4 regions of the Streptomyces sp. NPDC004126 genome follow, and region 1 is predicted to be linked to each of the others. Evidence: riboswitches for the same ligand, from Rfam matches in the RefSeq annotation. Region 1 holds a riboswitch; each other region holds the start of a gene.

Region 1 (7,757 bases):
TCTACTGGCGAACGCCTGCTAAGTCACTACACGCGTCGCAGCAACTTCCGGCTGATTCCGTCCCCTTGACTCCACGCCCCGGGACGGCTCGGGACGTGGCTCAGGGCAGGCTCCAGTGCCCGACGTCGTCGCCCAGCCCCGCGTCCAGCGCGAACTGCACGGCCGCCAGAGCGGCGGCCTCCGGCACCCGGAAGGTCACGAAGCCCGAGGCCGAGTCCCCGGGGGCGAGGGTCACGGTGTCCGGCAGGCTCGGCCCCGCACCGGTCGCGGCGGCCGTCCCCGTGAACCGCTGCCCCGCGGTGTCGAGCAGGTGCGCGGCCGGCGCGGGGGAGTCCTCGTACGGCACCGACCCGGTGTTCTCCAGCCGCAGCTCCACCGCCACCAGCCGCTCGGAGCCGGCCCGGCCCGCGGGGTCGACGACCCGGGTCAGGGTCACGTCGAGCCGCTCCCCGGGCCGGTCCCCGTCGAGGGACACGGTCTCCCCGGACCCGTCGGGCCCGGCCCCGACGAGCAGCAGCAGGAGCAGGGGCCCCAGTAGACGCCCCGGACGGTGACGCACCACGCCTCCCGGCCTCGCCGATCCGCCCCCTCCCCGCCCACGATCCTCCGCCCACCCGGCTCCCGCCACCGGCGACGCGGAAAATGGATTGGATCTTCCGGCCGCTTCATGGCAGGGTGTGACCCACCGAAGGGGTATAGCTCAGCTGGTCAGAGCGCTGGTCTCCAAAACCAGATGTCGTAGGTTCGAATCCTGCTACCCCTGCCATGCCTGACCAGGCATTTCACGTAGAACGGGCTCCGGGAGGACTCTCCCGGAGCCCGTTTTTCTGCTGGGGCCGGGTGCCGTCGACGACAGCAGGGAGCGTCCTTTCCGATGACCTTGAGGCCCGCACGTCCTGAGCCGGACTTCAAGCCCGCTCTCGTCAAAGCGGTGTTCCGGGACGTGACGCCGATGCACGTGTCCCGGGCGGCCGCCCGGGCCGCCGCGTCGGTGACGCGGACCGTGGTGACGGAGATCATCGACGGCGCGATGAGAGCGGCGGCGGAGGAGGGCCGGAGGAAGCTGATCCCCCGGGACCTCGTCTCGGCGATCGGCCGGAACGTCGAGGTCGAGGTGGCGGGCGAGTGGTACCGGCACAGCCCGACGTTTCACGGCCTGACCGGCGAGACGTACGACGCCGAGGGTGTCCTCGTGCCCTCTCCCAAGCGCAGCAGGTCGCGCAGACCGAGCGCTGTCGTCGGTGCCCACAGGTTCGAGGCCGGGGTCAGGAAGCTGCTGCGGAGCCGAGGGGCGGCGGCAGTCCCGGCGATGGTCCGCGACCTGGACGGAATGGCGAGCGTGTTCATGGCGGACCTCGCCCGGGACGCGGCCATGGTCGTCCGTGAGGGCGGGATCAAGCGGTTCGGCACGGTCACCCTGGTGATGCCGGGCGAGCAGGCAGCGCTCCCGCCGCTGCCGGAATCCCTCCGCGCCCTGTCCGTCCGCACCGGCGACGCGCGGACCATCGGCGGGGACGACGTCCTCGCCGCCACCACGATCCAGTTGTTCGGCGCCATCAGGGAGCGAGCCCTCAGCGAGGCTACAGCGACAGTGCCAGTGACGGGGAGCGCTTCGCCGGCTGAGCGGGTGCGGCGGTAATTCCGAGTGGCCCTCCAACGTGCCCCGGTACCCTGTGGCATGAGCGACACGACCGCACTCGGCGACCGCATGAAACGGTACGAGGCCGCGCACCGGGCTGTGCTGCCCCGCCGCACCTACACGATCCTGCGCCTCGACGGACGCGCCTTCCACACCTACCTGCGGGACGCGGACAAGCCGTTCGACCTGGGCTTCGTCAAGGACATGGCCGCCGTCACCGAGGCGCTCTGTGCCGAGGTCAGCGGCACGGCCTTCGCCTACCACCAGTCCGACGAGATCAGCCTGCTGCTCACCGACTTCGCCAGTCAGGGCTCCGAGCCCTGGTTCGGCGGTGTCGTCGCCAAGCAGCTGTCGGTGTCGGCGTCGCTGGCCACCGCGGTCCTGGGCGAGCGCCGGCCCGGCCGGCGGGCCCTCTTCGACGCGCGGGTCTTCACCCTGTCCGACCCCGTCGAGGTCGCCAACTACTTCGTCTGGCGGCAGCGCGACGCGGTCCGCAACTCGATCTCCATGGCCGCCCAGGCGCACTTCTCCCACAAGCGGCTGCACCGCATGTCCACCGGTGCCATGCAGGAACTGCTGTGGTCGGAGGCGCAGGTGAACTGGAACGACTACCCGGCCGCCTGCAAGCGCGGCCAGGTGGCCGTGCGGGCGAGCGGGGAGCGGGCCGTCGAGTACACCGACAAGCGGTCCGGCGAAACCGTGCGGACGACGGCGCTCCGGTCCTGGTGGGAGGTCGGGGGCGCCGACCACTTCACGGCCGAGCCGGGCGGATGGCTCGCGCGGTGGATCCCGGCGATGCCGGCCCTGACGGGCTGAACGGCCCACCCGTGGGCGCAAAGACCGCATCTGGCAGACTTGGCCGGGTTGTCCCGGCGGTGCAGGACAGGAAACCGGTGTGAATCCGGTGCGGTCCCGCCACTGTGACCGGCCGCCGCGTGCACGCGCGCGGGGGCCGGGAGTCAGACACTGACGCACCGCCTCTTCACTTCGACCGGGGACGAGGATCCCCCGGAGAGGCCTCACCATGTCGCGTGTCCGCGCCGCCGTGCGCTCCTTCCTGCGCTTCGCGCTTGTCGTGCCGCTCGCCGCCTGCGGCGGGCCCGCCGGGGCCGAGCGGTCCGCCGCCGGGGCGCAGGCCGCGCCCGGATTCCCGTACACCGTCACCAACTGCGGTGTCAGCAGCACCTACCAGGCGCCGCCCGAGCGGGCCGTCACCATGAACCAGCACGCCACCGAGATCATGCTGGCCCTCGGGCTGCAGGACCGGATGGCCGGGACCGCCTACCTCGACGACTCCGTGCTGCCCGCCTACCGGCCCGCCTACGACAAGATCAAGGTGCTGGCGAAGGAGTACCCCTCGAAGGAGGTCCTCCTCGGCGCCAACCCCGACTTCGTGTACGGCGGTTACGCCAGCGCCTTCGACAAGGGGCAGGGCAGGGACCGCCAGACGCTGGCCAAGGCCGGCATCGGGTCACGGCTGAGCGTGGAGTACTGCACCCAGGGCCCGGTCGGGCTCGAACAGCTGAAGACCGAGATCACCGAGGTCGCCCGGACCTTCGGCGTGCCCGAGCGCGGCGAGGAGCTCGTCCGGGAGGAGCAGCGGCGCGTCGACGCCGTCACCGCACGGGTGAAGGACCGGGCCCGTCCGTCCGTCTTCGTCTACGACTCCGGAGAGGCCTCCGCCTTCACCTCGGGAGGCAACGGCATCGGCAACGAGATCGTCTCCCTCGCCGGGGGCGCGAACGTGTTCGGCGACCTCAAGGACACCTTCGGCGACGTGCCGTGGGAGAAGGTCATCGAGCGGGCTCCCGAGGTCGTGCTGATCTACGACTACGGCGGCACCACCGTGGAGGCCAAGAAGCAGCGGCTGTTGAACGACCCCGCGCTGGCGGAGGTTCCCGCCGTCAAGAACCGGCGGTTCGCCGTGCTGCCCCTCTCCTCCGCCGTGCTCGGCGTGCGCGTCGCCGACGCCGTCGAGTCCCTCGGCCGCCAGCTGCACCCCGACACCCCGTGAGGCGGGGGCTCTCGCTGGTGGTGCTCGCCGCCGCGCTCGCCGTCTCGATGGTGGCGGGGCTGGCGCTGGGGCCCGTACGGATCCCGCCCGGCCAGGTCCTCGACACCGTCCTCGGCGGCCCGGGCACGCCCGGGGCCTTCGCCTCCATCGTGTGGGACGTGCGGATGCCGCGCGTCCTGCTCGGAGCCGTCGTCGGGGCCGGACTGGCCGTGACCGGGGCCGTGCTCCAGGCCCTCGTGCGCAACCCGCTCGCCGACCCCTTCCTGCTCGGGGCCTCCTCCGGGGCATCGACCGGAGCGGTGCTGGTCATCGTGTCCGGTTCGAGCGCCGCCGCGGCCGCGGGCGGAGTCGGGCTGCCGGCCGCCGCGTTCGCCGGTTCCACGGCCGCCCTCGTCGCCGTCTACGCCCTGGCCCGCCGCGGCGGCACCATGACCACCGGCCGGCTGATCCTGGCCGGGGTCGCCGTCCAGTACATCCTCTCCGCGCTGACCAGCCTGGTCCTCGTCCTGTCCGCGAAACCCGACCAGCTGCGCACCGCCCTGTTCTGGACCCTCGGCGGCCTCGGCGGAGCCCGCTGGGACGAACTCGCCCTGCCGGCCGCCGCGCTGCTCGCCGGTACCGCCCTGCTCACCGCCCTGGCCCGGCCGCTGGACCTGCTGCTCGCGGGGGAGGAGGGCGCGCGCACCCTCGGCCTGGACACCGGCCGCTTCCGGGCGGCCGTGTTCGTGCTCGCCTCCCTCGTCATCGGGGTGCTCGTCGCCTACAGCGGGGCGATCGGCTTCGTCGGCCTGATGGTCCCGCACGCCGCCCGGATGGCCGTCGGGGCCGGCCACCGGGCGCTGCTGCCCGTGGCCGCGCTCGCCGGGGCCGTCTTCCTCGTCCTGGCCGACCTGGTCGCCCGTACGGCCGCGGCCCCCGAGGAAGTCCCGGTCGGGGTGGTCACCGCGCTGGTGGGCGGGCCGTTCTTCCTGTGGATGCTGCGCCGCACCAGCCGCACCGAGGGGGTGGCGGGATGACCCGCGGACCGGCGGAACTCACCGTCGAGGCCCTGCGTTACCAGGTGGAGGGGCACACCCTGCTGCACGGCGTCGACCTCACCGCCCGCCCCGGCGAGACGGTCGGCGTGGTCGGGCCCAACGGCAGCGGCAAGACCACCCTGCTGCGCTGCCTCTACGGCACCCTGCGGCCCACCGCCGGCCGGGTGCTCCTGGACGGGGCCGACGCCGGCGCGCTCGGCGCCAAGGAGCGCGCCCGGCGGGTGGCGGTGGTCCCGCAGGACGCCACCGGCACCTTCGGGCTGACCGTCCGCGAGGTCGTCGCCATGGGCCGCAGCCCGCACAAGCGCTTCTGGGAGCAGGACGGCCCCGAGGACCGGCGGCAGGTGGCCGGGGCGCTGGAGCGGGTCGGCGCGGCCGGCTACGCGGAGCGGCGCTTCGAGGAGCTCTCCGGCGGCGAGCGCCAGCGTGCCCTGATCGCCCGCGCCCTCGTCCAGGAGCCGGGCCTGCTGGCCCTGGACGAGCCGACGAACCACCTCGACATCCGCTACCAGCTGGAGGTGCTCGGCCTGGTCCGCGGCCTGCCCGCGACCGCCCTCCTCGTCCTCCACGACCTCAACCTCGCGGCCTCCTTCTGCGACCGGCTGTACGTCCTGTCGGCGGGCCGGGTCGTCGCCGCGGGCACACCGGGCGAGGTACTGCGCGAGGAACTCCTCGCGGAGGTCTACGGGGTCCGCACCCGCATCGGGGTCCACCCGACCACGGGCGCCCCCAGCATCGTCTACCTGCCGGAACCCGCCGGGTGACGTCCGGAGCGCAGGGCCGCCGGCGTCTGCCCGTACCAGCGGCGCACGGCGCGGCGCAGGGCACGGGCGTCGGCGTAGCCGGTGCGGGTGGCGATCGCGTCGATGCTCAGGTCGGTGTCGTGGAGGAGCCCGGTGATGTGGGTCCGGCGGAGGTCCTCGACCTCGGAGCTCCAGGTCGTGCCGTGCTCCTCCAGCCGCCGCTGCAGGGTCCGGGTGCTGATGCTCATGCGCAGCGCCACCCCGGGCAGCGTCGGCGGGGCGCTCCCGGCCGCGGACTCCAGGGCGGTGCGGAAGAGGTCCAGCCAGCTGTTGAGCGGCACCGATGAGGCGAGTGCCTGCTCGGCGTGCCGGCGCAGCACCACCGACAGGCCCGGCTGGGCGTGTGGCACGGGGGCCCTCAGGTCGGCGGCGAGGAAGGTGATCGAGCTGACGGGCGCCTCGAAGTCGACGGCGCGCGTGCCGTACAGCTCGACGAGGGGAGCGTGGTCGGCCGGGGCCTCGGTGGCCAGGGCGACGCGCACGGGGACCAGGGGGCGCCGGGCGGCGTGGGCCAGCCGCCGCTGGATCAGGCCGAGCGCGCAGGCGCGCACGGCGGACGCGGCCTCGTAGGTCAGATCGGCCCCGTTGAGGTGGCTGACGCGGACGTGCCCGCCGTCCTCGGTGACCCGGAGGCTGTCCGAGCCGATGTCCAGCACGGAGGCCAGGTACGCGGCGGCGTCCCGGATCCCCTCCAGCGGAGTGGGCGCGCAGGTGATCAGGTAGTCCCAGACGCCGAGGGAGCCGACCTCCGACTCCTGCGCCATCAGCAGCGCCACCTCGGGCCAGGGCGCGTGAACGGTCATCAGTTCCGCGATGCGGATGCTCGTCAGCGTCGGCGGCCGGCACAGGTCGTCGTGCAGGTGCTCGGGCGCCACACCGAGCAGGTGCGCGTACCCGCTGCCGGGTATGCCGAGCCTGCGCGCGGCGTTGACGTTGAGACGGGCGAGGGCCGAGGACGTCGTCCCCTGATGTGCGTGTGAGACCACGGGCGCCGAGCATAGACGAGATCCCGGCACAAGATCACTACGCCGGCCCGGCGTGAGATGACCCGAAGACGGCGCGGAAAGTCCCCCGGTGGCGCGGGCGGTCCCCCGCCTGGCGCGCACGGCCCTCACCGGGCGGTCCGCGCGCGGATAGCGTGATGTCCGTTCTGGCGCGCCGCGCGCCGCCGCCCGAGTGCTCCGCCCCCGCGCCCGCCCCGCACGGGGCCCGGGCCGGGAGCGGCCCGTGGCGGGAGCGGCCCGGGAACAAGCCCGGTCCGCCGTCGGCGGCAGGCGACGCCCGGGGGAGACTCCGGCCGGCGGGAGCGTTCCCGCGACCCGGTCCGGAAGACAGCGAACAGCGAATGGGGAGAGCACGATGCAGAAGTTCGACACGCCGGTTCCGGTCTCGGCCGTCCTGGACGTTCCCGCGGCCCGGATCCGCCTCGCCGCCGCCGACCGGACCGACACCACGGTCGAGGTCCTGCCCGCCGACGCCAGCAGCAGCCGCGACATCAAGGCCGCGCAGGAGGCCGAAGTCGCCTACGGGGAAGGCGTCCTGCGCATCACGGCCCCCGCCGCCCGCAACCAGCTCCTCGGCTCCTCCGGACGCCTCGACGTGACCGTCCACCTGCCCGCCGGCTCCCGCGTCGAGGCGAAGGCCGCCGACGCGGAGCTGCGGAGCACCGGCCGCCTCGGCGAGGTCGTCTTCGACGCCGCGCGTGCCGCGGTGGAGCTCGACGAGACCGGGAGCGCCCGCCTGACCCTCCAGTCCGGCGACGTCTCGGTCGCCCGACTCGGCGGCCCGGCGGAGATCCGCACCCAGAAGGGCGACCTCCGGGTCGGCGAGGCCGTCGGCGGCACGGTCGTACTGAGCACCGAACACGGGAACATCACGGTCGCCGCCGCTCCGGGGGTCTCCGCCTCCCTCGACGCCGGCACCGGCTACGGACGCATCGACAACACGCTGAACAACACCGCCGGCGCCGACGCCGCGCTGAACATCCGTGCCACCACCGCCCACGGCGACATCACCGCCCGCGGCCTCTGACGCCGGCCGGCGCCCGCGCGGCGCCACCCTCCCCAAGACCGGCAGCTACGAAGGACATCGAGGCATGAGCACCATTCAGGACTACCAGGCCGCGGAACAGCTCCTGCGCAGGGCCGCCCACCCGGGCGAACTCGTCGTCGGCGACAAGATCAGGCCGCAGTGGACCGACGGGGGCACCCGCTTCTGGTACGCGGTGAGCAACGGCGCCGGCAAGCGCTTCGTCCTGGTCGACC
Region 2 (7,757 bases), on a different contig from region 1:
AGCCAGGAAGCCCGCAGTGCCGGCCAGAATGATCGCGGCCGCGGGGACCAGCGGCAGGGTCGGCCAGCTGAGCGGATAGATCGAGGGGTTCAGTTCGGCCGCGTTGAAGCCGACGTTCGCGAAGAGGAGCACGGCGGACAGCACTCCGCAGCCGGCGACGGCCCATTCGGCGAACCGCCAGGGGTCGGGCCGGTAGGTGGTGCGGGTGATGCGGCGACCGCCCAGCCGCAGTCCTGCGAAGCAGAGGAGTGCACCCGCGCCCATGGCGGGCAGACCGAGCAGCCTGGGCGCGGTGGCGTCGAGGAGTCCGTACGCCCCGGCGCACAGGCCGCACATGCCGAGCAGCATCAGGGCTCCGGTGGCCCGGCGGGAGCGGCGGGTCGCGGTACCGGCGCGGCCGTAGCCGCGCGAGTCCATGGCGGCGGCCAGGCGCAGCGAGCGTTCCAGTGCGTCTTCGAGGACGGGTACGACGATGCCGCGCAGGGCGCGGAGCCCCTTTGAGCGGCCGGCGCGCAGCCGCTTGGCGCGGTGGACCCGCTGGACGCTCTGTACGAGCTGGGGGGCGACGCTGATGGAGACGGTGACGGCGACGCCGAGTTCGTACAGGGCGCCGGGCAGGACGCGCAGGGCCCGCTTGGGGTTGGCGAGGGTGTTGGCGGCGCCGATGCAGCACAGCATGCAGGCGAGCCGCAGCCCGTCGGTGGCGGCGGAGAGCAGCGCTTCCAGGGAGACGGGTCCGCCCAGTTGGATGCCCGCGTACCAGTCGGGGGTGGGGATGTGGGGGAGGGAGAAGAGGAAGTGGTCGCGCGGGGTGATGCCGGTGGCGAAGATCGCGCGGAAGGTCACGCGGATCGCGACCACGGTGAGGGCGAGGTACAGGTAGTACTTGAATCCGCGGGCCCAGGGGGCCTCGGTGCGGCGCATGGTGATGACGTAGCCGAGGACCGCGAGGACGAGGAACAGCAGCAGCGGGTTGTTGGTGCGGCTGACGGCGGTGGCGAGGGCGAGGGCCCAGACCCACCAGGCGACAGGGTGCAGGGTGCGGGGCAGGCGGCGGCCGCCCGCGTTCGGCGCCGGGCCGGACGCGGGCGGCTTCACCGATGCGGCGGGGAGGGTACGTGTCACGCGGCTACTCCGTACGACGGCGACGCCTGGCCGCGAACACGGCGGCTGCCCCTATCAGCAACACCAGTGCTCCGGTGGCGACGGCGGGCAGGTACGAGCCCGCATCGTGCTCAGCGTCGGCCGCGGGAGCCGCCTCCACGACTTGGGGGCCGGGGGCTGGTGCCGCTGCCGCTGCCGCTGGGGCACTGGCCGACGGGGTCGGGGTGATGCTCTCGGAGGGGCTCGCCGAGGGAGAGGGGCTCTCCGGGGCCGTGGCGCTCGGCGGCGGTGTCGTCGCCGGCGCGGCCGGAGGCGGGTTCTCGGGCCTGGGGCCGGTGTTGACGTTCGGCGGGAGCGGTTCGGCGGTGCGGGTGTCCTGGGGGGCCGGGGCGCCGGTGGGCTTGGTGTTGTGGGCGCGGAGCTGGTCGGGGGTGACGGTGGGCTTGCCCTCGGTGCCCTCGATGTTGGTTCCGCCGAAGATCCACAGGTCGACGCTGCCGGGCTTGGGCTTGTAGAGCATGGCGCCGAGCTGGCTGTACTCCCAGGTGTTCTGACCGGGGTTCGCGTGCCAGTACGACCAGTAGGCGGAGGCCGGCGGGGTCAGGACGCAGTCGTCCTGCTGCGGGGTCGGGTACTGCCTGCCGCCCTGGTGGCCGCTGTAGCCGATCCGGCAGATGAAGGCGGGGCCATCATGGCCGGTGCCGGTGGTGGCCCAGCCGCCCTGGTTGAGCAGCTCGTAGCCGGTGGTGGGGGTGGTCCCGCAGGAGCGGTAGACCGGGCCGCCCCAGTGGCTGAAGTCCACGGCGAGTACGACGCCCGACGACGTGGTGCACTGGCCCATCGCCTGTGGGGCGGCGCCGGCCGGGGCCGCGGTGGCGGCGAACGCCGCCACCGTCATTCCCAGCGCGGCGGCCGTCCGGGCCAGGGCCCGCATGAACCGGCTGCGGCTCATCCCTCGCTCCTCGGGGTCGCGCGGCGGCGCTTCGCGGCGCGGGTGACGCCCCAGCCGCCGAGGACCAGGATCAGGGCCGCGGCGGCGAGCGTGCCGACCTGGGCGCCCGTGGAGGCCAGCGGGCCACCGCCGGACCCGGAGCCGCCGGTGCCTGCGGCCGTGCCGCCGCCGTTCTCGCCCGGGGTCACGATGACGGGGGTGCCGCCGCCGCCGGCGGAGGTGCCTGCGGACCCGCCGTTGGTTCCGCCCGTGGGGGTGGGAATGGGGTTGGGGGTGGTACCCGTCAGGTCGCGCTTGAGGACGGCGAAGGAGATGCCGGTGGTACCCCCGACGGCCTGCGTCGAGGCGCGGACGTCGGAACCGGGCTGACCGCCCTTGACGACGTTGAAGCCGCCATCGGCGTTCTGCTGGGTGGCCAGGAACTTGCGCGCCTTCGCGATGTTGTCCGCGTACTTCGCGCCCTCCAGGGACATGCCCTGGATCGCGAGGGCGGCGGAGTTGACGGAGTTCCCGGAGGCGCCGGGGAAACCGCCGTCCTCCAGCTGCTGCGTCACCAGCCAGGCGATCGCCTTGGTGACGGAGGCCTGGGATTCGGCGTCGGGGAGCAGATCGACGGCCATGGCGGCCATCGCCGTGGAGTCGACCTCGGCAGCGCTCTTCTCACCGATCAGGCTGGGCCAGGCGCCGGATGCCTCCTGCAGGCTCTTGAGGTAGGCGATCGGTTCGGACGCCGCAGTCTTCTCGCCGGCGCGGAGCTGGGCGATGACACCGAGGGACTGGGAGAAGACCGAGGTGGCGTACGTGTAGTTGCCCTTGGCCGCGCACTGCCGGGGGGTGTCGGTCTTCGTGGTGCAGGTGCCCTGGGCGAGGGCCGCGATCAGGTCGTGGCCGCCGAAGGCGCGCGGGTCGCGGCCGACCGCCTCCGCGAGCAGGGCGGTCTTGCCGATGGAGCCGCCGCCGGCGTACTTGGTGCCGATCAGGGTGTAGGCGTCGATGGTGCGGCCCTTGCCGTCTTTGCCGCCCTTGTCGAGGAAGTCGACGATGTCGCGCAGGGTGGCGTCGTTGCCGCCCGTGGCCGCCAGCGCGTAGGCGCCGTCGATGGTCATTCCGTAGTCGGCGAAGCCGGGGCTGCTCTCGTAGTAGCGGCCCTGGATCAGCTGCTTGGGAGCGGTGAGGTAGGCCACGGCCTTCTTCAGGTCCGGGCCGTCACCGGCCGGGGGCGTGGTCGGGGGGTCGCTCTTCTTGGTGGTGAGGGCGACGAGGTCGCTCTTGGCAGCGGCGACGGCAACGGGCGCCGTGGCGAAGAGCCGCGATTCCGTGTCGTCCTCTTCGAAGCCGAAGCCGCCCGCGGGGAACTGGTGGCGCGAGAGCCAGGAGAGGCCGGCGTCGGCGAAGGCGTCGTCGCCGAGTGCACGAAGGGCCTGGGCGGCCCAGGCGGTGGAGGCGGGACTGCCGGTTGTCATGTAGGAGGCGGAGGGCCAGGCACCGGTCGCCAGCTGGGACTTCTTGAGGTAGCCGCGGGCCTTCTGGACAGCGGCGTCGTGGCCGCCGGCCCGCCTGAGGGCCAGGGTGATCAGACCGGTGGAGTTGGCGTCGCTGTCGCACCTGCCGCCGGTGCGGATGAGGATGCCGGTGAATCCGCCGTCCTCGCACTGCAGGCCGGTCAGCCGGTTCACGGCGTCGGCGGGCGGGGTGACGCCGCCGTTCAGCAGGGCGATGACGGCCATGGCCTGGGCGTCGGACTGGCCGGTGGTGCGGAAGTCGCCCTTGGTGAGGCAGCCGTCGACCGGGGCGCCGTCGCCGGCGTTCCGGGGGCAGACGTACTTCACGAGATCCCCGAGCAGGTCGTGTCCGCCGAAGGCGCGGGGGTCCTTGCCGGTGGCTTCGGCGACCAGTGCGAGGCGCGCGGCGGCGGTGGCGTCGGGGATGCCGTCCTTGCCGGCCGGGTAGGCGTACGCGTCCGTCTGAGCGGGAGCGGCCAGGAAGTCGGCCGCCTTCTTCGCCGCCGGGCTCTTCGGGTCGGCGGACACCAGGGCGAAGACCGCCTCGGTGGTGAGGAAGTGGTTCGCGGTGGTGGCACCGTCGTCGACGACGCGTTCCCCGTCCGTCAGCTTTCCGGTGATCCAGCGGATCGCGGCGGGCGCGTCGACCTTCCCTGCGGGCACGGTGGGCGGAGCCGTGGGAACGGTCGGATCGGGGGTGGTCCCGCCTCCGGCCCGCACCTCGTCGGGGGAGAACGAGGGCTTGCCGGAGGTGCCGCCGACGTCCGTGCCGCCGAACACCCAGGCGTCCACGTCGCCGGGCTTCGGCGTGCGCGCCATCGCGCCGAGGGGGCTGTAGGTCCAGTTCTTCTCACCGGGGGAGGCGATCCAGTACGACCAGTAGGCGGTGGCCTGGGGGGTGAGGACGCAGTCCTCCTTGTCCGGCGTGGGGTATTGGGTCCCGGTGCCCTTGCCGATGCGGCAGATGAACCCGTCGCCGTCGTGGACGGTGCCCACGGTGGTGAAGCCGCCGGTGTGCAGCAGCTCGTACCCGGTGGTGGGCGTGGTGTCACAGCCACGCTCGACCTTGCCGCCGAAGGGACCGAAGTCGACCGCGACGATGGCGCCCGTGGTGGCGGTGCACTGCTCGATCGGATCGGCCGAGGCGGGAGCCGTCCCGCCCACGAAAGCCACGCTCGCGGCGAAGGTCAGGAGCGCCGCCGACATGAGCGACAGCAGTCCCTTGCTGCGCATGCGTTGCTGTGATCGCTCTGCGGTCCCCACCACGGCCCCTCGTGTCGGCCGGGCGGACCTGTGCGTGGCAAAAGGTCTTCCGAAGGCATGACGCCATGGGGAAGCCGTTCGAACCACGCCGTAGTCCGCGACGGCGTTTCTCGCTGCAAAAACCTGGCTCCAGGCATTCCGACTCGCCCGGACGGTGCCGGGCCTACGGTTGCGGGTCAGCGCCGGATTTCGACCGGCTTCCCCTGGAACTGAGTGCTTATCAGTCGGAGTGGACCACGCTGATAAAGACAGCGTCAAGGTGGTCTGCGTCTCACGCGTCACCGGCCCCGGTCCGCGCGACCGCCCGCCGCATTCGTCGCTGGCGGACCTGTGATCGCTCGGGTAGCGTCCTGGGCTGCCACATGGGGGAACCCGGTGTGAATCCGGGGCTGACGCGCAGCGGTGTGGGACGGCAGGGGGCCGTTCACGAGCCCGAATGCCCGTGCGGCGAGGCAATTCACCAGCCGTACCACGCGTTCGGACGGCGGCCACCGTGCTCCGGGCTGCCCGCTCGCAGGAGCATCGGTCAGGTCGGCGTCCCTCATTCCAGGAGCAGGCCATGTCCCGTCCCCGTACCTCCCGCCGTTCTGCGCTCGCGGTGCCCGCCGCGCTCGGCGCCCTCGTTCTCACCGCGCTGCCGGCCTTCGCCACGTCGTCGCCCGCGCAGATCGCCACGTCCAGGACCAATGGTGTGGCATATCTCAAGTCCCTTCAGGCAGCGGACGGTTCGTATGCCGGCGCCGGCCTGTCGAACGAGTGGGCGTTCACCGCTTTCGCCGCCGCCGGCACGGCCGTCGTCGACGTCTACCCGGGCGGCGACACGACGAAGAACGCGCGGACCGTCTACCGCAACCTGCTGTCGACGGCGGGCTGGCCGCAGGCCTCCCCGGTCGTCACCGACTACGAACGCGGCACGCTGAACGCCTACGCCGCGGGCATCGACCCGGCCCGCGTCTCGGCCTCCCGCAACCTCATCGCGAACGTCTACTCCTACTGGCAGACGGCCGAGGCGGGCTACTTCGGTCCGTCGGGGAACTTCAACGGCACGGTCTTCGCGGCCCTTTCGCTGGGCGGCGCCAAGACGCAGGGCGGCGCGCAGCGCGTCCCGCAGGCGCTGACCGACTCCATGGTCACCCGCATCCGCGCCAACCAGCACGTGGACGGCGGCTGGACCTTCAACAAGGCCGAGGGCAACCCCACCGTCCTGAACTCCGCGAGCGACGTCGACATGACGGGCGCCGCCATGGCCGCGCTGTGCGTCTCCGGGGTCCCGAACACCGACACCGACGTCGTCCAGGCGAAGAACTTCCTCAAGAGCACCCTCGTCCCGGGCACCGGTGCGTTCAACTCCCTGTACGGGGTCAACACCAGCTCCAACGGCTGGGGCGTCGCGGGTCTGAACGCCTGCGGATTCAACCCGCAGACCGGCGACTTCCTCACCGGCAGCGGCAAGACCCCGATCGACTTCCTGATCGCCAACCAGTACAACCCGGCCGGCGGCTTCAAGTACAAGCCCTCCGACACCACCCCCTCGGCCTACTCTTCGATCGACGCGCTGCGCGCGGTCGCGGGCGGCGGTTTCACCACCGCCCCGCCGGTCCCGGTCACCCCGGGCGCCCCGCAGTGGGTCGCCCAGTCGACCTTCACCTCCGGGACCGCGACGAAGCTGGCACTGACGGTCGACGACGGCGCCGGAAACCTGAAGGTCTGCTCGGTGGCCTTCACGCCGACGGGTACGACCACCACCCTCGGCGACGTCCTGGCCGCCGCGACCAGCGCGGCCACGCCCTCGGGCTGCGTCACGGCCGTGACCCCGTCCTCCGGCACGGGAACCATCACCAGTGTCAACGGCAAGGCCAACAGCGGCTCGAACACCTGGAAGGTCAGCGTCGACGGCTCCTCCTTCGCCGGGGCGCTCCGCGAGAAGGTCATCAACGTGGGCGACACCATCGCACTGCGGTGGGGCGCCTGACCATCCGGTGGCGGTGGGGGTTGCAAGGTTCCGACGGACGCTCCCACGACCGTTCCCCAGACGGCCAAGGGCCTGCTCAGCGGCTTGGAAGCCGCAGTAGAGCAGGCCCACCGAGTGATCGGAAGGCAGGCGGAAGCACCCTCCCGTGCTTCTGGCGGCCGTCAGCGCAGCCGTTAGGAGGTCCGGGGGAGCGCATACAGCGTGGATGCCCACCGCGCTTCCGTCGGGGTGGACTAGAACGACGTCCAGGTGAAGGCGACCTGGTCGCCCGCGTTGAGCTTGAACTGGCAGCCACCGACGGGGGTGGGAGTGCCGTTGACGGAGATGCTCCAGTAGGCGGAGCCGCCTCCGCTGACGTTCTTGATGGTGTCGACGGAGTAGTCGTCGAAGGACGCGTACCAAGTACCGTCCCAGCCGAAGTAGTTCAGGCGGGCAGCATCGTCGAGCGCCGCGGTCGGAGTGGGAACCTTGGACGGGTTGGCACCGCCGTTGGTGCCGTCGCACTTGTGGGTGCCTCCGGTCGCCGTGGAGACGTCGTGCCCCTTGGTCTTGATCTTGCCCTTGAACAGCAGTCCGTTGGGGCCCTGGACGGTGAGGTCGACCTTGACGGCCGCGTTCGTGTTCGGCTTGGGGGCAGCCTCGGCCACGGCCGGAGCGGTGGCGAGCGCGAGGCCGAGCGCGACGGTGGTGATCACGGAGCGGCGGGCGGGTATTCGGCGCATGGAGTGCCTTCTTCCTGAGAGGGACGACGGTCCGAGCCCGCGATCCCTCCGACCCACGCGCCGACCCTTGCCCGCCTCCCTGGGGGAAGCGGGCAAGAGGTGCCGGCCGGGGCTGGGGGCTTCGCGCTGCAGACCATGACAGTGAGAAGCAGTACGCATCGCACCCCGGGTACTCCGACTCACGGTGCGGTCAGCCCCGTTCACGGTTGCAGGTCAGCGCCGGAATCCCACCGGCTTCCCCC
Region 3 (7,757 bases), on a different contig from region 1:
GCCCGCACCTGCTGGACCGCCTGACCGCCGGTGAGGGCGCCGAGGGCGTGGATGTAGTCCTGCTCGTGGAGCTGTCGCCACAGCCGCTCGGCGCCGCGCCGGGCCAGGGTGTGCTCCTCGCGGACGCTGCCCGAGAGCCGCACCACGTCCTCGGCGGAGTAGGTCCGCTCGATGCCCGCCCACCGCGGGTCCGTGGCCCACTTCTGCTTGAGCTGCTCGGCGGCCGCCGTCGTGTTCGTGTCTGCCATGACCGTCACCGTCTCCATGAATCGCTTGGTCTGCCAACGCGCTCGTTCATCACGGCGAGCCGATGGCACTCTGTGCCGCGTATAGGGGTGGCGGCCGCCGGGTCCTGGGTTGAACTGAGCAATGTTGCAGGTCAGCCGAGTGTGGACTGCCGGGATCGCCGACGTCAGGGCATGAGTCGTGCCTGGAGTGTCCTTCTCGACTGCCGGGGTCCGGCGGCCGCAGGACAGACTCTGACAGCGGCACGCAGTGCCATCAATGCGGTACGTATGCCAACTTCTGCGAATCTTCTGCGGCCTTTTTGCCAAGGTTGCGAAGGTTGGAAACGGCAGGATCATGCGTAACCTGAAGCCGGTCGAGGCCGGAGGAGTCCAGGTGAGCAAGACGTACGCGGGGGCGCGCCTGCGGAGGCTGCGCGAGGAGCGCCGGATGAGCCAGGCCGAGTTGGCCCGGGTCCTGGGCATCTCGCCGAGCTACCTGAACCAGATGGAGCACGACTCCCGGCCCCTCACGGTGCCGGTCCTGCTGCGGCTGACCGAGGCGTTCGGCGTCGACCCGGGCTTCTTCTCCGAACGGGACACCAGCCGGCTCGTCGCCGACCTGCGCGAGGCCCTGGCGAGCGAGGTCGCCGAGGCCCGGGTCTCCCCCTCCGACCTGGCCGAACTGGCCACCCGGATGCCGGCCGTGGCCGCTGTCCTGCTGGACCTGGGACGGCGCAGCCAACTCCTGGCCGAGCGGCTCGCGGACACCGCGGACGGACGGGACGGCGGCCCGGCGGCGCCGCGCTCGCCACACGAGGAGATCCGGGAGTTCTTCTACCGCCGCCAGAACTACCTCCACGACACCGACCTCGCCGCCGAGGCCCTCGCCCGGGAGATCGGCATCCGCCCCGGGGAGGTCGTCCGGGTGCTGTCGCGCCGTCTCACCGAGCACCACGGACTCCGCCTCGCCGCCGACTCCGACCGCCTCCACCACTTCGACGCGGGCGCGCGGGTCCTGCACCTGTCCGGCCGGTTGCGGCCGGGCCAGCAGGCGTTCCGGATGGCCACCCAGCTCGCCCTGCTGGAGTACGGGGCGGAGCTGGACCGGCTGGCCGCCGAGGACTTCCCTCAGGGCGCCCCCGCACACGGTCTGGCCCGGATCGGCATCGCGAACTACTTCGCGGCCGCGCTGATCCTGCCGTACGGCGCCTTCCACTCGGCCGCCGAGGAGTTCCGGTACGACATCGAGCGGCTCACCGACCACTTCGGCATCGGCTACGAGACCGTCTGCCATCGCCTGAGCACGCTGCAACGCCCCAGGCTGCGCGGGGTGCCCTTCTCCTTCGTCCGGGTCGACCGGGCCGGGAACATGTCGAAGCGGCAGTCCGCCACCGGATTCCACTTCTCCCGCGCCGGCGGCACCTGTCCGCTGTGGAACGTGTACGAGGCCTTCGCCGCGCCCGGCCGCATCCACGTCCAGGTCGCCGCCATGCCCGACGGCCAGCGGTACCTGTGGACCGCCCGCGCGGTCACCCGGCACCGCGGCGGCTGGGGCGAGCCCGGCAAGACCTTCGCCATCGGCCTCGGCTGCGAGATCCGCCACGCGCCCCGGCTCGTCTACTCCGACGGCCTCGACCTCGACAACGCCGAGGCGGCCACCCCCATCGGCATGGGCTGCCGTCTCTGCGAGCGCCTCGACTGCCCCCAACGCGCCGTTCCGCCGCTGGGCCGCCCGCTCGCGGTCGACGAGAACAGCAGCACCTTCATCCCCTACCCGGTCGCCCGCGACCGGGGGTGAACACCCGGCTCAGCCCAGCCGGTGCGCCTCCGCCTCGGTCACCGGGTCCCCCACCAGCACTCCGTGGAGCACGTGGGCGAGCACCTCGGCTCCGCGGACCACGCGGGGGCCCGGCCGGTTGAAGTACGCGGGGCCGTCCAGCACCCACACCTCCCCTGCCCGCACTGCGGGCAGTTCGTCCCAGCCGGGCAGCGACGTGAGGAGGCCGAGCTCCGTCAGGGTCCGCTCGGGCGGGAAGCCGCACGGCAGGACGAGGACCACGTCCGGGTGCGCCTCGCGCACCGCCTCCCACGTCATCGGTTCGGTGTGCTCGCCAGGCTCGGCGAGCAGCGGCTCGCCGCCCGCCGCGGCGATCTGTTCCGGTACCCAGTGGCCGGCGGGCCACAGCGGGTCGAGCCACTCGACGGCCACCACCCGGGGCCGCGGCCGGCCCTCCGTACGGCGCCGCACCTCGGCGAGCCGGCCCTGCAGCTCGGCGCGGCGGCGCAGGGCCCGCTCACGTACCCCCAGCAGGTCACCCACGGTGACCAGGCAGTCCAGCACGTCGTCGAGGGTCTTCGGCTCCAGGCTCAGGACCCGGGGTCCGGCTTCCATGACGCGCACCGCCCGGGTGACGCTCTCGTAGGAGACGGCGCAGACCTGGCAGAGGTCCTGGGTGAGCAGGACTTCCGGTGCGAGCTCGGCGAGGGCTTCGGTGTCCAGGGTGTAGAGCGAGGAGCCGGAGTGGGCAGACCCGCCGACGGCCTCGGAGATCTCCCGGCTGCTGAGTGCGTCCGCGTCGAATTCGGCGCGGGTGACGACCGGTACGGAGGCCACCGCGGCGGGCGGCCAGTCGCATTCGTGGGTGCGTCCGACCAGGTCGGCGACGAGTCCGAGATCCGCCACGATGTCCGTGGCCGCCGGGAGCAGGGAGACGATGCGCATGCTCCGACTGTAGGCGCACTCGAGTGGCGGGTCTGGACTTACTAGGACGTCCAACTATATGTTCGTGGAACAAGGTCCGCGGTGCAGGGAAGCCGGTGCGAAACCGGCACGGTCCCGCCACTGTGACCGGGGAGTGTGCTGCCATCCACACGCCACTGACGAGGGCTGTCGGGAAGGCGGGCGGCACGCGGGGATCCGGGAGTCAGGATACCGGCCGCGGATGTTCCGTGTTGTCCACGAGGATGGAGCAGACACGCATGGCACCGGTTTGTACCCACGACCCTGGTGATCCGGCGGAGCGCACCCACACCACTTCCCTGCGCTCGTAGTTCTCACGGCCTTCCGCGGCGGCGCACCCCCATCCGGGTGCCGTCCGCCGGTCTGCCGTGCCATCCCCGGATCCAACCTGACGAGAGCAGGCACCCATGGTCCGTGAACTCACCCATTTCATCGGCGGAAAGCACACCACCGGCACCTCCGGTCTCTTCGCCGACGTGTACGACCCGAACACCGGCACCGTCCAGGCCCGCGTACCGCTGGCCGGGCGGGCCGATACCGAAGCCGCCATCGCCAACGCCGAGGAGGCACAGGCCGATTGGGGCCAGTGGAACCCGCAGCGCCGCGCCCGCGTCCTGCTGCGTTTCCTCCAGCTCGTCGAGGGCGAGCGGGAGAACCTGGCCCGGATGTTGTCGGCCGAGCACGGCAAGACGGTCGCCGACGCCCACGGCGACCTGCAACGCGGCTTGGAAGTAGTCGAGTTCGCCGCGGGGATCCCGCACCTCCTCAAGGGCGAGTTCACCGACAACGCGGGCACCGGCATCGACGTGCACTCGCTTCGCTCGCCGCTGGGCGTGGTCGCGGGCATCACCCCGTTCAACTTCCCCGCGATGATCCCGCTCTGGCAGGCCGCACCCGCTCTCGCCTGCGGCAACGCGTTCATCCTAAAGCCGTCCGAGCGCGATCCGTCCGTCCCGCTGCGGCTCGCGGAGCTGTTCCTGGAGGCCGGTCTGCCGCCGGGCGTACTGAACGTGGTCAACGGCGGCAAGGAGGCCGTCGACACCCTCCTGGAGGATCCGCGCGTCCAGGCCCTCGGGTTCGTCGGCTCCACCCCGATCGCCGCGCACATCTACGCCACCGCTGCCGCGCACGGCAAGCGCGCCCAGTGCTTCGGCGGCGCCAAGAACCACATGATCGTGATGCCCGACGCCGACCTCGACCAGGCCGTCGACGCCCTGATCGGCGCCGGCTACGGCTCTGCCGGCGAACGCTGCATGGCCATCTCCGTCGCCGTACCCGTGGGTGAGGAGACCGCGGACCGACTGGTCGCCGCCCTGAAGGAGCGCATCGGCACGTTGCGGATCGGGCGCTCGGACGACCCCGATGCCGACTTCGGCCCCCTGGTCAGCCGCGACGCCCTGGACCGGGTGAACCGCTACGTGGACATCGGCGTCAACGAGGGGGCCGAACTCGTCGTCGACGGCCGCCCCTTCACGCTTCCCGGCCATGAGAACGGCTACTTCGCCGGCGCCACCCTCTTCGACCGGGTCTCCCCGCAGATGCGCGTCTACCGCGAGGAGATCTTCGGGCCGGTGCTGACCGTCGTACGGGCCGCCGACTTCGAAGAGGCGCTCCGCCTCCCGAGCGAGCACCCGTACGGCAACGGCGTGGCCATCTTCACCCGCGACGGGGACACCGCCCGCGAATTCACCCGGCGCGTCAACACCGGCATGGTCGGCGTCAACGTGCCCATCCCGGTGCCCGTCGCCTACCACACCTTCGGCGGCTGGAAGAAGTCCGGATTCGGCGACCTCAACCAGCACGGCCCCGACTCCATCCGCTTCTACACCCGCACCAAGACCGTCACCTCGCGCTGGCCCTCCGGGGTCAAGGAGGGCGCGAGCTTCACCATCCCGACGATGGGGTGATCGCCGTGACCACCACCCTCACCGAGGACCAGCTCGCCCTCGCCGAAGTCACCCTCGACTTCGCCCAGGAGCAGCTCGCCCCGCACGCCGTGGCCTGGGACCAGGACAAGCACTTTCCCGTCGACGTCATCCGCAGGGCCGCCGCCCTCGGCCTCGCCGGTGTCTACGTCCGTGAGGACCACGGCGGCTCGGGCCTGTCCCGCGGCGACGGCGTCCTCGTCTTCGAGACCCTCGCCACCGGCTGCCCCTCCATCGCCGGATACCTCTCCATCCACAACATGGTCGCCTGGATGATCGACCGCTACGGCGACCGGTCCCAGCGCGAGCGCTGGCTGCCGGGCCTCTGTTCCGCCACGACCCTGGGCAGCTACTGCCTGACCGAACCCGGCGCGGGCTCGGACGCCGCGGCCTTGCGCACCCGCGCGGAGCGGCAGGGCGACCACTACGTGCTCACCGGGGTGAAGCAGTTCATCTCGGGCGCCGGTGCTTCGGACCTCTACGTGGTCATGGCACGGACGGGTGAACCGGGACCCGGAGGGATCTCCGCATTCGTCGTCGAGCGTGCGGATCCGGGGGTCTCCTTCGGTCCCAACGAAAGGAAGATGGGCTGGAACGCCCAGCCCACCCGCCAGGTGATCCTCGACGGCGTCCGCGTCCCTGCGGACCGGCGGCTCGGCGCCGAGGGCGAGGGCTTCCGCATCGCCATGAACGGCCTCAACGGCGGCCGCCTCGGCATCGCCGCGTGCTCGCTCGGCGGGGCGCAGAGCGCCCTGGACCGTTCGCTGTCCTACCTGGCCGACCGCGAGGCCTTCGGCTCCAGGCTGCTGGACGCCCAGGCCCTGCAGTTCCGTCTCGCCGACATGGCCACCGAGCTGGCCGCCGCCCGCGCGCTGGTGCGGCAGGCCGCCGAAGCCCTCGACACCGGGGATCCGCTGGCCCCGCGCCTGTGCGCGATGGCCAAGCGCTTCGCCACCGACACCGGGTACGCGGTCGCCGACGCCGCCCTCCAACTCCACGGCGGCTACGGCTACCTCAGCGAGTACGGCATCGAGAAGATCGTCCGCGACCTGCGGGTCCACCAGATCCTGGAAGGCACCAACGAGGTCATGCGCGTCATCGTCGCGCGCGGACTGACGGAGACCCTGCGATGACCAACGAGAACCCCACCGGCGAGGACCCCGTCCTGCTGCGCACCGATGGCCACGCCGCGTACATCACCCTCAACCGCCCCAAGGCGCTGAACGCCCTCAGCCACCCCATGGTGCTCCGTGTCGAGGAGGCCCTCTCGGCCTGGGCGGTCGACCCTGCGGTCGAACTGGTCGTCATCGAGGGCGCGGGGGAGCGGGGCCTGTGCGCGGGCGGCGACATCCGCGCGATCCACGAGGACGCCCGCACCGGCGGCACCGCCTCGGCGGACTTCTGGCGCGACGAGTACCGGCTCAACGCGCTGATCGCCCGCTACCCCAAGCCGTACGTCGCCCTGATGGACGGCATCGTGATGGGCGGCGGGGTCGGCGTCTCCGCACACGGCAGCGTCCGCATCGTCACCGAACGGTCGAAAGTGGCCATGCCCGAAACCGGCATCGGCTTCGTCCCCGACGTCGGCGGCACGTACCTCCTCGCCTTGGCCCCCGGGGAGTTGGGCACCCACCTGGCGCTCACCGGCGCGCCCGTCGACGCCACCGACGCACTGCTGTGCGGACTCGCCGACCACTACGTCCCCGCCTCGGCGCTGCCGGCCCTCGCCCGGGACCTGGCCACCGCCTCCGTGCACTCCGTTCTGGAGCGGTACGTGGAACAGCCGCCGCCGGGCGCTCTCGCCTCCCCACGCGAGTGGATCGACCACTGCTACGCCGCCGACACGGCGGAGGAGATCGTGGCACGGCTGCTCGCGTCGGGCGTACCCGCCGCGAAGGACGCTGCCGACACCCTGCTGTCCAAGTCCCCCACCGCCGTCAAGGTCACCCTGGCCGCGCTCCGCCGCGCCCGGCACCTCGGACCGCTGGAGCGGGTGCTGGAGCAGGAGTACCGGGTCTCGTGTGCCGCGCTGTCCTCACCCGACCTGGTCGAGGGCATCCGGGCCCAGGTCATCGACAAGGACCGCACCCCGCACTGGTCACCGGCCGCGCTGGAGGACGTCACCGCTGCGGACGTGGACCGGTTCTTCGCCCCGCTCGACGCGAACGAGCTCCGGCTCGTCGCGGCCATTTCGTCGCAGGAGGTCGTCTGGTGAGCAGCACCGTCGCATTCGTCGGGCTCGGGCACATGGGCGGACCGATGGCCGCCAACCTGGTCAAGGCCGGTCACCGCGTCCTCGGCTTCGACCTCGTCCCCGACCTGCTGGCCGGCGCGGCGGCGGCCGGGGTCGAGCCCGCTGCATCCGCTGCTGCGGCCGCCGCGGAAGCAGACGTGGTCATCACCATGCTTCCCGCGGGCCGCCATGTCCTCGCCCTCTACGGTGAGCAGGGGTTCCTGGCGGCGGCCCGGCCGGGGACCCTGTTCGTCGACTGTTCCACCATCGACGTGGCCGACGCCCGTGCCGCCCACGAGGCCGTCGTGGCGGCCGGCCACCGCGCGCTGGACGCGCCCGTGTCGGGCGGGGTGGTGGGCGCCGAGGCCGCCACGCTCACCTTCATGGCGGGCGGCGGGGCCGAGGAGTTCGCCGCCGCGGCGCCGCTGCTCGACGCCATGGGCAAGAAGGCGGTGCACTGCGGCGAGGCAGGTGCCGGGCAGGCCGCGAAGATCTGCAACAACATGATCCTCGCCATCTCGATGATCGGCGTGAGCGAGGCGTTCGTCCTCGCCGAGAGCCTCGGTCTTGACCACCAGGCCCTCTACGACGTCGCCTCCACCGCCTCCGGTCAGTGCTGGGCCCTGACCGTC
Region 4 (7,757 bases), on a different contig from region 1:
CCGGGGCGGAAGGTTCGGGGGACGGGAGGGGCTTCATGGCCACCGTGTTCCTGCTAGGGGCGATACGGGAGATCCCGTTGGGGACAGCCTCCGCTCAGGCTCGCAGTGCGACCGCGCGGGCGACTCTGACCGCGTCCGCTGTCGGCCGTACATTGTGGACGCGGACGGCCCAGGCTCCCTGGTGTGCCGCGATCGCGGACAAGGCCGCTGTTGCCGCGTCCCGGTGGTGAGCGGGTGGGGGTGTGCCGTCCTCCCCCGCGAGGACGTGCCCGAGGAACCTCTTGCGGGAGCCCCCGACCAACACCGGAAGGCCCAGCGCAAGGAGGTCGGACAGGCCGGCTACCAGGGCAAGATCGTGCCGTGCTTCCTTCGCGAAGCCGAGTCCCGGGTCGGTCACGAGGCGTTCCGGTGCGATGCCCGCGCTGAGTGCGGCGTCGATGCGGGCGCGGAGTTCTTCGGCGACCTCGGCCACCACGTCCCCGTAGACGGCGCGGCTGTTCATGTCGTGGCTGAAGCCCCGCCAGTGCATCAGGACGAAAGGCACTCCGCAGGCGGCCACGGCCGGGAGCATGTCGCGGTCGGCCAGGCCGCCGCTGACGTCGTTGACGAGGACCGCGCCCGCCGAGACCGCCTGCTCGGCGACCGCGGCGCGCATCGTGTCGACGGACACCAGGACCCCCTCCGCCGTCAGGCCCCGCACGACCGGGAGGACGCGGCGCAGCTCCTCCGACTCGTCGATGCGGGTCGCTCCGGGGCGGGTCGACTCGCCGCCGACGTCGACCATGTCGGCGCCGTCGGCCACCAGGCTGAGGCCCCGCTTGACGGCGGCGGCCGTGTCGAACCAGTGGCCGCCGTCGGAGAAGGAGTCCGGGGTGACATTGACGACGCCCATGACGGCGCATCTGTCCCAGTGCGGCAGTCCCTCGACGGTGCTGCTGCCGTGCGGGTGGCGGCCACCTTCTGCGCTGGGACCTCTGGTGGGCCGGTGGTCGGGTGTGCTCATGACGCGGCCTCCCTGTGGCGGACCAGGTGTCGGCTGTAGGCGTCGATGGTGAAGAAGGCCGGCAGCTCGCGGCTGAGGACCGTGCGCTCCAGGACGTCGCGGGCCCCGGCCACCAACGCGTCGGGGTGTTCGCCGGTCAGGGCGTCGCATTCCGCGTCGAGCAGGTCGAGCAGCGTTTCCCGCGTGATCAGGCGGTGCCTCAGCCACTGCCAGAGCTGGACCCGCGCGATCTCGGCGGTCGCGGTGTCCTCCACGAGGCCGCCCAGTTCCAGGGCGCCGTGTCCGCGGAGCCATGATTCGAAGTACCGCAGTGCGACGGCGATGTTCGTGCGGATGCCTTCCGGAGCCGGCGACACCACGTTCCTGCGTACGGACAGCAGGTCCGAGGCCTGGACGTCCGCAGGCGTGGCGCCGTCGTCGATCTGGTGCGGCCTGGCACCGAGTACGCCGTCGAAGGACTCTCGGCACACCGGGACCTGTGCGGGATGGGCCACCCACGCGCCGTCGAAACCTTCGGCGGCCTCGCGCTCCGCGTCGATGCGTGTTCTGGCCAGCGCGCCGAGATTGGTGACGCGGTCGGCCCCCGGCACATGGGTGACCATTCCGCCGATGGCGTGGGCGCCCCGGCGGTGGCAGGTGCGGACGAGCAGTTCCGCGTACCTCCGCATGAACGGGGCGTTCATGGTGACGGCGGCCCGGTCCGGAAGGAGGAAGTCGGTGCAGTAGCTGTAGGTCTTGAGCAGGCTGAAGAGGTAGTCCCAGCGTCCGGCGTTGAGGCCGGCGGAGTGTGCGCGCAGCTCGTAGAGGATCTCCTCCATCTCGAAGGCCGCCGGGACGGTTTCGATCAGGGCCGCGGCCCGGATCGTCCCCTGGGGAATGCCGAGGAGGTCCTGGGCGAGAACGAACACGTCGTTCCACAGCCTCGCCTCGTGCCGGTTCTCCAGCTTGGGCAGGTAGAAGTAGGGTCCGCTGCCGGCGTCGATCTGGCGCTGCGCGCAGTGGAAGAAGTACAGCCCGAAATCGACCAGGGAGGCGGAGACCGCACGTCCGTGGACGGTGAGGTGCGCCTCGTCCATGTGCCAGCCGCGGGGGCGGACCATGATGGTCGCGAGGCGGGGGGCCTGCTGGTTCTGCAGGTCCTCCGTGCCGTCCGGGGGTGTGAACGCGATCCGCTGCTCGACGGCGTCGAGCAGGGTCAGCTGGCCTGCGATGACGTTCTCCCAGAGGGGGGACGTCGCATCCTCGAAGTCCGCGACCCATACCTGGGCACCCGAGGTCAGGGCTCCGACGGCCACTGCCCGCTCGGGAGGTCCGGTGATCTCCACGCGGCGGTCGGCCAGACCGGGTCCGGCGGGAGCGACCCGCCAGTTCGGTGCGCTGCGGACCGCCGACGTGGCGCGGGGGAAGTCCAGGCGGGAGCCGGAGGCCATTCTGTCGGCTCGGTGCCGGCGGTCGGTGAGAAGGTCCAGGCGTCGCTCCTCGAATGCCGAATCCAGCCGGGCCAGGAAGGTCAGGGCCGCGGGCGTGAGGACGTCCTCGAAGCGAGGTCCGCGTCGGCCGAGGACCTCGATGCGGCGGGATGGTGTGGGCGGTGGCATGCGGTCTCTCCAAACGAGGCAGGAGGGAGGGAGAAGGGCCGGTCGTGGGCCGGCGCCCCTGAGGACGCCGGCCCACGACCGGTTCCATCAGGACCCGTCGGTCGCGAGTTCCGTACGGATCTCTCGGGCGGCGGTGACCAGGTTCTCCAGGGAGGCGCGGGTCTCCGTCCAGCCGCGGGTCTTCAGGCCGCAGTCGGGATTGACCCACAGCCGCTCGGCGGGGATGGCCTTGAGGCCGGTGCGCAGCAGGTCTGCGGCTTCCTCGGCGGACGGGACGCGCGGGGAGTGGATGTCCCACACGCCGGGGCCGGCCTCGCGGGGGTAGCCGTGGGCGGCGAGTTCCCGCGCCACCTGCATGTGGGAGCGGGTTGCCTCCAGGCTGATGACGTCGGCGTCGAGGTCGTCGATGGCCTGGACGATGTCCCCGAACTCGGCGTAGCACATGTGGGTGTGGATCTGGGTGTCCGGCCGGACACCGCTGGTGGTGAGCCGGAAGGATTCGGTGGCCCAGGCCAGGTATGCGGCGTGGTCGGCGGCGCGCAGCGGAAGGGTCTCCCGCAGGGCGGGCTCGTCGACCTGGATCACCGAGGTACCGGCGGCCTCCAGGTCGCCCACCTCGTCGCGCAGGGCGAGCGCGACCTGACGGGCGGTCTCGCCGAGCGGCTGGTCGTCGCGTACGAAGGACCAGGCGAGCATGGTGACCGGGCCGGTCAGCATGCCCTTGACCGGCTTGGAGGTCAGGGACTGGGCGTACGAGGTCCAGCGCACGGTCATCGGCTCGGGGCGGGAGATGTCCCCGGCCAGGACCGGCGGGCGGACGTACCGCGTGCCGTAGGACTGGACCCAGCCGTGCTGCGTCGCGAGGTACCCCGTCAGCTGCTCGGCGAAGTACTGCACCATGTCGTTGCGCTCGGGCTCACCGTGCACCAGGACGTCGATGCCGGTCTTCTCCTGGAAGGAGATCACCTCCTCGATCTCGCCCTTGATGCGCGCCTCGTAGCCGGCCGTGTCGATCCGGCCGGCCCGCAGATCGGCGCGGGCCACGCGCAGTTCGTCGGTCTGCGGGAACGATCCGATGGTGGTCGTCGGCAGCAGCGGCAGGCCCAGGTGTGTCCGCTGGGCGGCGGTCCGCTCCGGGTAGGGCTGCGCGCGCCGTCCGTCGGCGTCCGTGATGGCCGCGGTGCGGGCCCGGACCGCGGGGTCGTGGGTGATGGCCGAACTCGCACGGGAGGCCAGATCGGCTCGGTTGGCGGCGAGTTCCGCGGCGATGGCGTCGGTGCCCTGGGCGAGGCCGCGGGTGAGGGTGGCGATCTCGGCGGTCTTCTGGCGGGCGAAGGCCAGCCAGCGGCGGATCTGCGGGTCGGTGTCCCGCTCGGCGGTGGCGTCCAGGGGAACGTGGAGAAGGGAGCACGACGCCGCGACGTCCACCTGGTCGGCGAGACCGAGGAGGGTACCGAGGGTGGTGAGGGACTTCTGGTGGTCGTTGATCCAGATGTTGCGTCCGTTGACCACACCGGCCACCAGGCGCTTGCCGGGGAGCCCGCCGACGGCTGCGAGGTCGTCCAGGTTCGCCGCGCCGGCCTCGGTGAAGTCGAGGGCCAGGCCCTCGACGGGAGAGGCTGCCAGAACCTGGAGGGCTTGGCCGAGCCGGCCGAAGTAGGAGGCGACCAGGAGCTTGGGCCGGTCGGTCAGGGCGCCGAGGTCGCGGTAGGCGCGGGCGGCGGCGTTCAGGTCGGCCGGAGTACGGTCCTGGACCAGGGCGGGCTCGTCCAGCTGGACCCACTCGGCTCCGGCCGCCCGCAGGGCGGCGAGGACCTCGGCGTACACGGGGAGCAGCCGGTCCAGGAGCGTCAGCGGCTGGAAGTCGGCGGCCACGCCCGGGGCCGGCTTGGCCAGCAGCAGGTAGGTGATCGGGCCGACCAGGACCGGGCGCGCGGTGTGCCCGAGGGCGAGGGCTTCACGGAGTTCCGCGGCCTGCTTGGCGGGGTCCGCGGTGAAGACGGTGTCGGGGCCGAGCTCGGGGACGAGGTAGTGGTAGTTGGTGTCGAACCACTTGGTCATCTCCAGCGGCGCCACGTCCTGGGTGCCGCGCGCCATGGCGAAGTAGCCGTCGAGCGCGTCGGCCGCGACCGCGGCCCGGTGGCGGGCGGGGACAGCGCCGACCATGACGCTGGTGTCCAGCACGTGGTCGTAGTACGAGAAATCACCGGTCGGCACTTCGTGGATGCCGGCTTCGGCGAGCTGCTGCCAGTTGGAACGGCGCAATTCGGCTGCGGTGGACCGAAGGGCGTCGGCGGTGACGCGGCCCTTCCAGTAGCCCTCGACGGCCTTCTTCAGTTCGCGGTTCTGCCCCTGGCGGGGGTAGCCGTACACGGTGGCTCGTGCTGCCGCGGCTGCGGGCTTCGCTGTCACGGAACTCTCCTTCGCGAGATGTATCCAGGAACATCCCGGCGACGGGACACGGACGCGAAGGGAACGACGGGGCGGGCGGACCACGCCGCGGGGACGATGCCGCAGCTGCCGCTCGCTGTGTACGCCGACCCGCCCACGAGGTCACCGGGATGTCCGCACGCGGCATCGGCCGCACACGGGCAACGGGCAGGTCTTCGGACTCGCGGGCACGCCTGCCGGGTTTCCCGGCGGGCACCTACTGGCCGTCGCTTCCCAGGACCGTTGTCCGGTCCCAGTGCGTATGACGGCGGTCGTTCCCGCTCACCGCTGCGGGGCAGTCCCGGATTCCCACCGGGTTCCCTCTTACGACGCATCCCGTCTGGCGGACGGGGCGAACCAGCTGCACCCGCCACCCTAGGCCGTTTCACCAGGATGCGAGAGCGACAGTCCACATGTCGGACGTCCAAAATGAGACGGCACGCCGCCTCGCCCGCGCGGCCACGGCCCGTTCCGGCCGGTACGGGGGCACGCGGGCGAGGCAGGACGTGAAGCGCGCGCCGGCCTCAGGAGGCTCTGACCGGTACGTCGCGCTGGTCGGGGCCGTCGTAGGAGGCGAGGGGACGGATGAGGGAGTTGTGGGCGAGCTGTTCGGTGATGTGGGCGGTCCAGCCGGTGATGCGGCTCATCACGAAGATCGGGGTGAAGGCGGGGATGTCGAAGCCCATGAGGTGGTAGGCGAGGCCGGCCGGGTAGTCGAGGTTGGGGTGGATGCCCTTACGGCTGATCATGGCGTGCCGCAGGGCGGCGTGGAGTGTGGCCTGGCGGGTCGTCTCGGGGTCGCCGGAGCGTGCGATGAGGTCTTCCAGAGCCTTCTGCATGATGGGGACTCGGGAGTCTCCGTGCTTGTAGACGCGGTGCCCGAAGCCCATGATCTTGCGCTTGGCGGCAAGGGCTTCCTCCAGCCAGGTCTCCGCCTTCTCCGGGTCGCCGATCTCTTCCAGCATGTGCATCACTGCCTCGTTCGCCCCACCGTGCAGGGGGCCCTTGAGAGCACCGATCGCGGCGGTGACGGCGCTGTGCAGGTCGGACAGGGTGGAGGTGACGACGCGGGCGGTGAAGGTAGAGGCGTTGAAGCTGTGTTCGGCGTACAGGATCAGGGAGATCTCGAAGCAGCGGACCACGGCGGGGTCGGGAACCCGTCCGAAGCACATGTGGAAGAAGTTCTCCGCGTACCCGAGCTCGCCGTCCGGCTGGATCGGTGCGAGGCCGTGTCGACGGCGGTGGTCGGCGGCGACGACGACCGGAAGCCGCGCCAGCAGGGTCAGGGACTTGGTGAGGTTGGCGCCCGGGCTGCCGTCGCCCTCGGTGAGGTCCTCGGCGCCGAGGAAGCTGACGGCCGTGCGCAGGACGTCCATGGGGTGGCAGGTCTGCGGGAGCCGGGCCAAGACCTCGGTGGTCGTGCGGTCCAGTGTCCGAAGGGCTCGCTCCCGTGCGGTGAACTCGCGCAGTCGTCCTGCCTCGGGGAGCTCGCCGTACCAGAGCAGATAGGCGACTTCCTCGAAGGAGCAGCGGGCGGCGAGGTCTTGGACGGGGTAGCCGCGATAGGTGAGGGAGTTGGTGTCGGCGACGACGGTGGAGATGGCGGTCGTATCGGCGACGACGCCTGCGAGGCCGCGGTGGATCTCGGGGGCGGTACTGGTCACGGGAAACCTCCGGGAGAACTGGCGGGGCCGTCGGCCGGCCGGGACGAATCGGTGGTGTCGGGGCCGGCGGGCCGCCTGGTGGGCGGAGTTCAGGCGTCGGGCGAGAGCGTGAAGTCGAAGACGGCGGCGTCGAAGGCCCCGTAACTCTCGTAGTCGAGGACCTCGTAGAGCCGCGACCGGGTCTGCATCCCCTCGACCAGGCCCGCCTGGGTTCCGTCGGAGGCGATCCGGCGCAGGACGTCCTCCACGGCGCCCATGGCGTACCGGAAGAGGGTGACGGGGTAGAGGACGATGTCGTAGCCGAGGTCCTCCAGGGCACCTGTTCCGAGCAGCGGGCCCTTGCCGAACTCGGTCATGTTGGCGAGCAGCGGTACGTCGAGGGCCTTGCGGAAGGCTTCGAACTCGGCCTCGTTCGCGAGGGCTTCGGGGAAGATCGCGTCGGCTCCCGCGTCCACGTACGCCCTGGCCCGCTCGATCGCCGCGTCCAGGCCCTCCACCGCGCAGGCGTCGGTGCGGGCCATGATCAGGAAGTCGGGGTCGCGACGTGCGTCGACCGCGGCCCGCAGCCGCCGGACCATGTCCGGGGCCGGTACGACGCTCTTGCCGTCGAGGTGGCCGCAGCGCTTGGGGTTGACCTGGTCCTCCAGGTGCAGGCCGGCCAGGCCCGCGTCCTCCATGAGCTGGACGGTGCGGGCGGCGTTCATCGGCTCGCCGAAACCGGTGTCGGCGTCGACCAGCACCGGCAGGTCGGTGACGCGGGTGGTCTGCGCAGCGCGGGCGGCGATCTCGGTGGAGGTGGTCAGCCCGATGTCCGGCAGCCCCAGGTCGGCGGCGAGGACCGCGCCCGAGAGGTAGGCGGCTTCGAAGCCGGCCCGCTGGATCAGCCGTGCGGAGTACGGGCTGATCGCCCCGGGCATGGGGAGGATGCGGTCCTCGGCGAGACGGGCGCGTAGGGCGCGGCGGCGCTCCGAGGGCGTGGTGCGGGTGTGGAGCATCAGAACAGGCCCTTCGGGAGGCCGGCGTCGAAGCGGGCGACGGCCGCGGTGTCGACTGCGGGGAAGA

The links. Region 1 has a riboswitch for cobalamin ahead of ACQKM2_RS17155 (ABC transporter substrate-binding protein). Riboswitches for the same ligand answer to the same signal wherever they lie in the genome.
Region 2: it holds a riboswitch for cobalamin, as region 1 does, so the genes downstream of both, ACQKM2_RS06875 (hypothetical protein) here and ACQKM2_RS17155 (ABC transporter substrate-binding protein) in region 1, are expected to answer to the same signal.
Region 3: it holds a riboswitch for cobalamin, as region 1 does, so the genes downstream of both, ACQKM2_RS06840 (CoA-acylating methylmalonate-semialdehyde dehydrogenase) here and ACQKM2_RS17155 (ABC transporter substrate-binding protein) in region 1, are expected to answer to the same signal.
Region 4: it holds a riboswitch for cobalamin, as region 1 does, so the genes downstream of both, metE (5-methyltetrahydropteroyltriglutamate--homocysteine S-methyltransferase) here and ACQKM2_RS17155 (ABC transporter substrate-binding protein) in region 1, are expected to answer to the same signal.

What each region holds. Positions count from the first base shown of each region.
Region 1 is NZ_JBNNPF010000016.1:16,444-24,200, reverse strand. It holds gene ACQKM2_RS17175 (DUF4232 domain-containing protein) at 101-559, opposite strand; tRNA gene ACQKM2_RS17170 (tRNA-Trp) at 690-766, shown strand; gene ACQKM2_RS17165 (hypothetical protein) at 875-1,639, shown strand; gene ACQKM2_RS17160 (tRNA(His) guanylyltransferase Thg1 family protein) at 1,679-2,455, shown strand; cobalamin riboswitch at 2,487-2,628, shown strand; gene ACQKM2_RS17155 (ABC transporter substrate-binding protein) at 2,664-3,653, shown strand; gene ACQKM2_RS17150 (FecCD family ABC transporter permease) at 3,650-4,669, shown strand; gene ACQKM2_RS17145 (ABC transporter ATP-binding protein) at 4,666-5,454, shown strand; gene ACQKM2_RS17140 (AraC family transcriptional regulator ligand-binding domain-containing protein) at 5,430-6,479, opposite strand; gene ACQKM2_RS17135 (DUF4097 family beta strand repeat-containing protein) at 6,853-7,524, shown strand; gene ACQKM2_RS17130 (DPP IV N-terminal domain-containing protein) at 7,589-7,757, shown strand, end outside.
Region 2 is NZ_JBNNPF010000005.1:61,331-69,087, reverse strand. It holds gene ACQKM2_RS06890 (energy-coupling factor transporter transmembrane component T) at 1-1,125, opposite strand, end outside; gene ACQKM2_RS06885 (hypothetical protein) at 1,130-2,056, opposite strand; gene ACQKM2_RS06880 (prenyltransferase/squalene oxidase repeat-containing protein) at 2,053-4,791, opposite strand; cobalamin riboswitch at 4,935-5,070, opposite strand; cobalamin riboswitch at 5,150-5,283, shown strand; gene ACQKM2_RS06875 (hypothetical protein) at 5,381-6,793, shown strand; gene ACQKM2_RS06870 (DUF4430 domain-containing protein) at 7,027-7,515, opposite strand.
Region 3 is NZ_JBNNPF010000005.1:49,738-57,494, reverse strand. It holds gene aceA (isocitrate lyase) at 1-248, opposite strand, end outside; gene ACQKM2_RS06850 (short-chain fatty acyl-CoA regulator family protein) at 622-2,025, shown strand; gene ACQKM2_RS06845 (cobalamin-binding protein) at 2,035-2,949, opposite strand; cobalamin riboswitch at 3,012-3,182, shown strand; gene ACQKM2_RS06840 (CoA-acylating methylmalonate-semialdehyde dehydrogenase) at 3,375-4,874, shown strand; gene ACQKM2_RS06835 (acyl-CoA dehydrogenase family protein) at 4,880-6,025, shown strand; gene ACQKM2_RS06830 (enoyl-CoA hydratase/isomerase family protein) at 6,022-7,107, shown strand; gene mmsB (3-hydroxyisobutyrate dehydrogenase) at 7,104-7,757, shown strand, end outside.
Region 4 is NZ_JBNNPF010000005.1:37,572-45,328, forward strand. It holds gene ACQKM2_RS06775 (hypothetical protein) at 1-37, opposite strand, end outside; gene folP (dihydropteroate synthase) at 95-892, opposite strand; gene aceB (malate synthase A) at 1,000-2,601, opposite strand; gene metE (5-methyltetrahydropteroyltriglutamate--homocysteine S-methyltransferase) at 2,689-5,013, opposite strand; cobalamin riboswitch at 5,182-5,408, opposite strand; gene ACQKM2_RS06795 (bifunctional 2-methylcitrate synthase/citrate synthase) at 5,556-6,695, opposite strand; gene prpB (methylisocitrate lyase) at 6,785-7,690, opposite strand; gene ACQKM2_RS06805 (MmgE/PrpD family protein) at 7,690-7,757, opposite strand, start outside.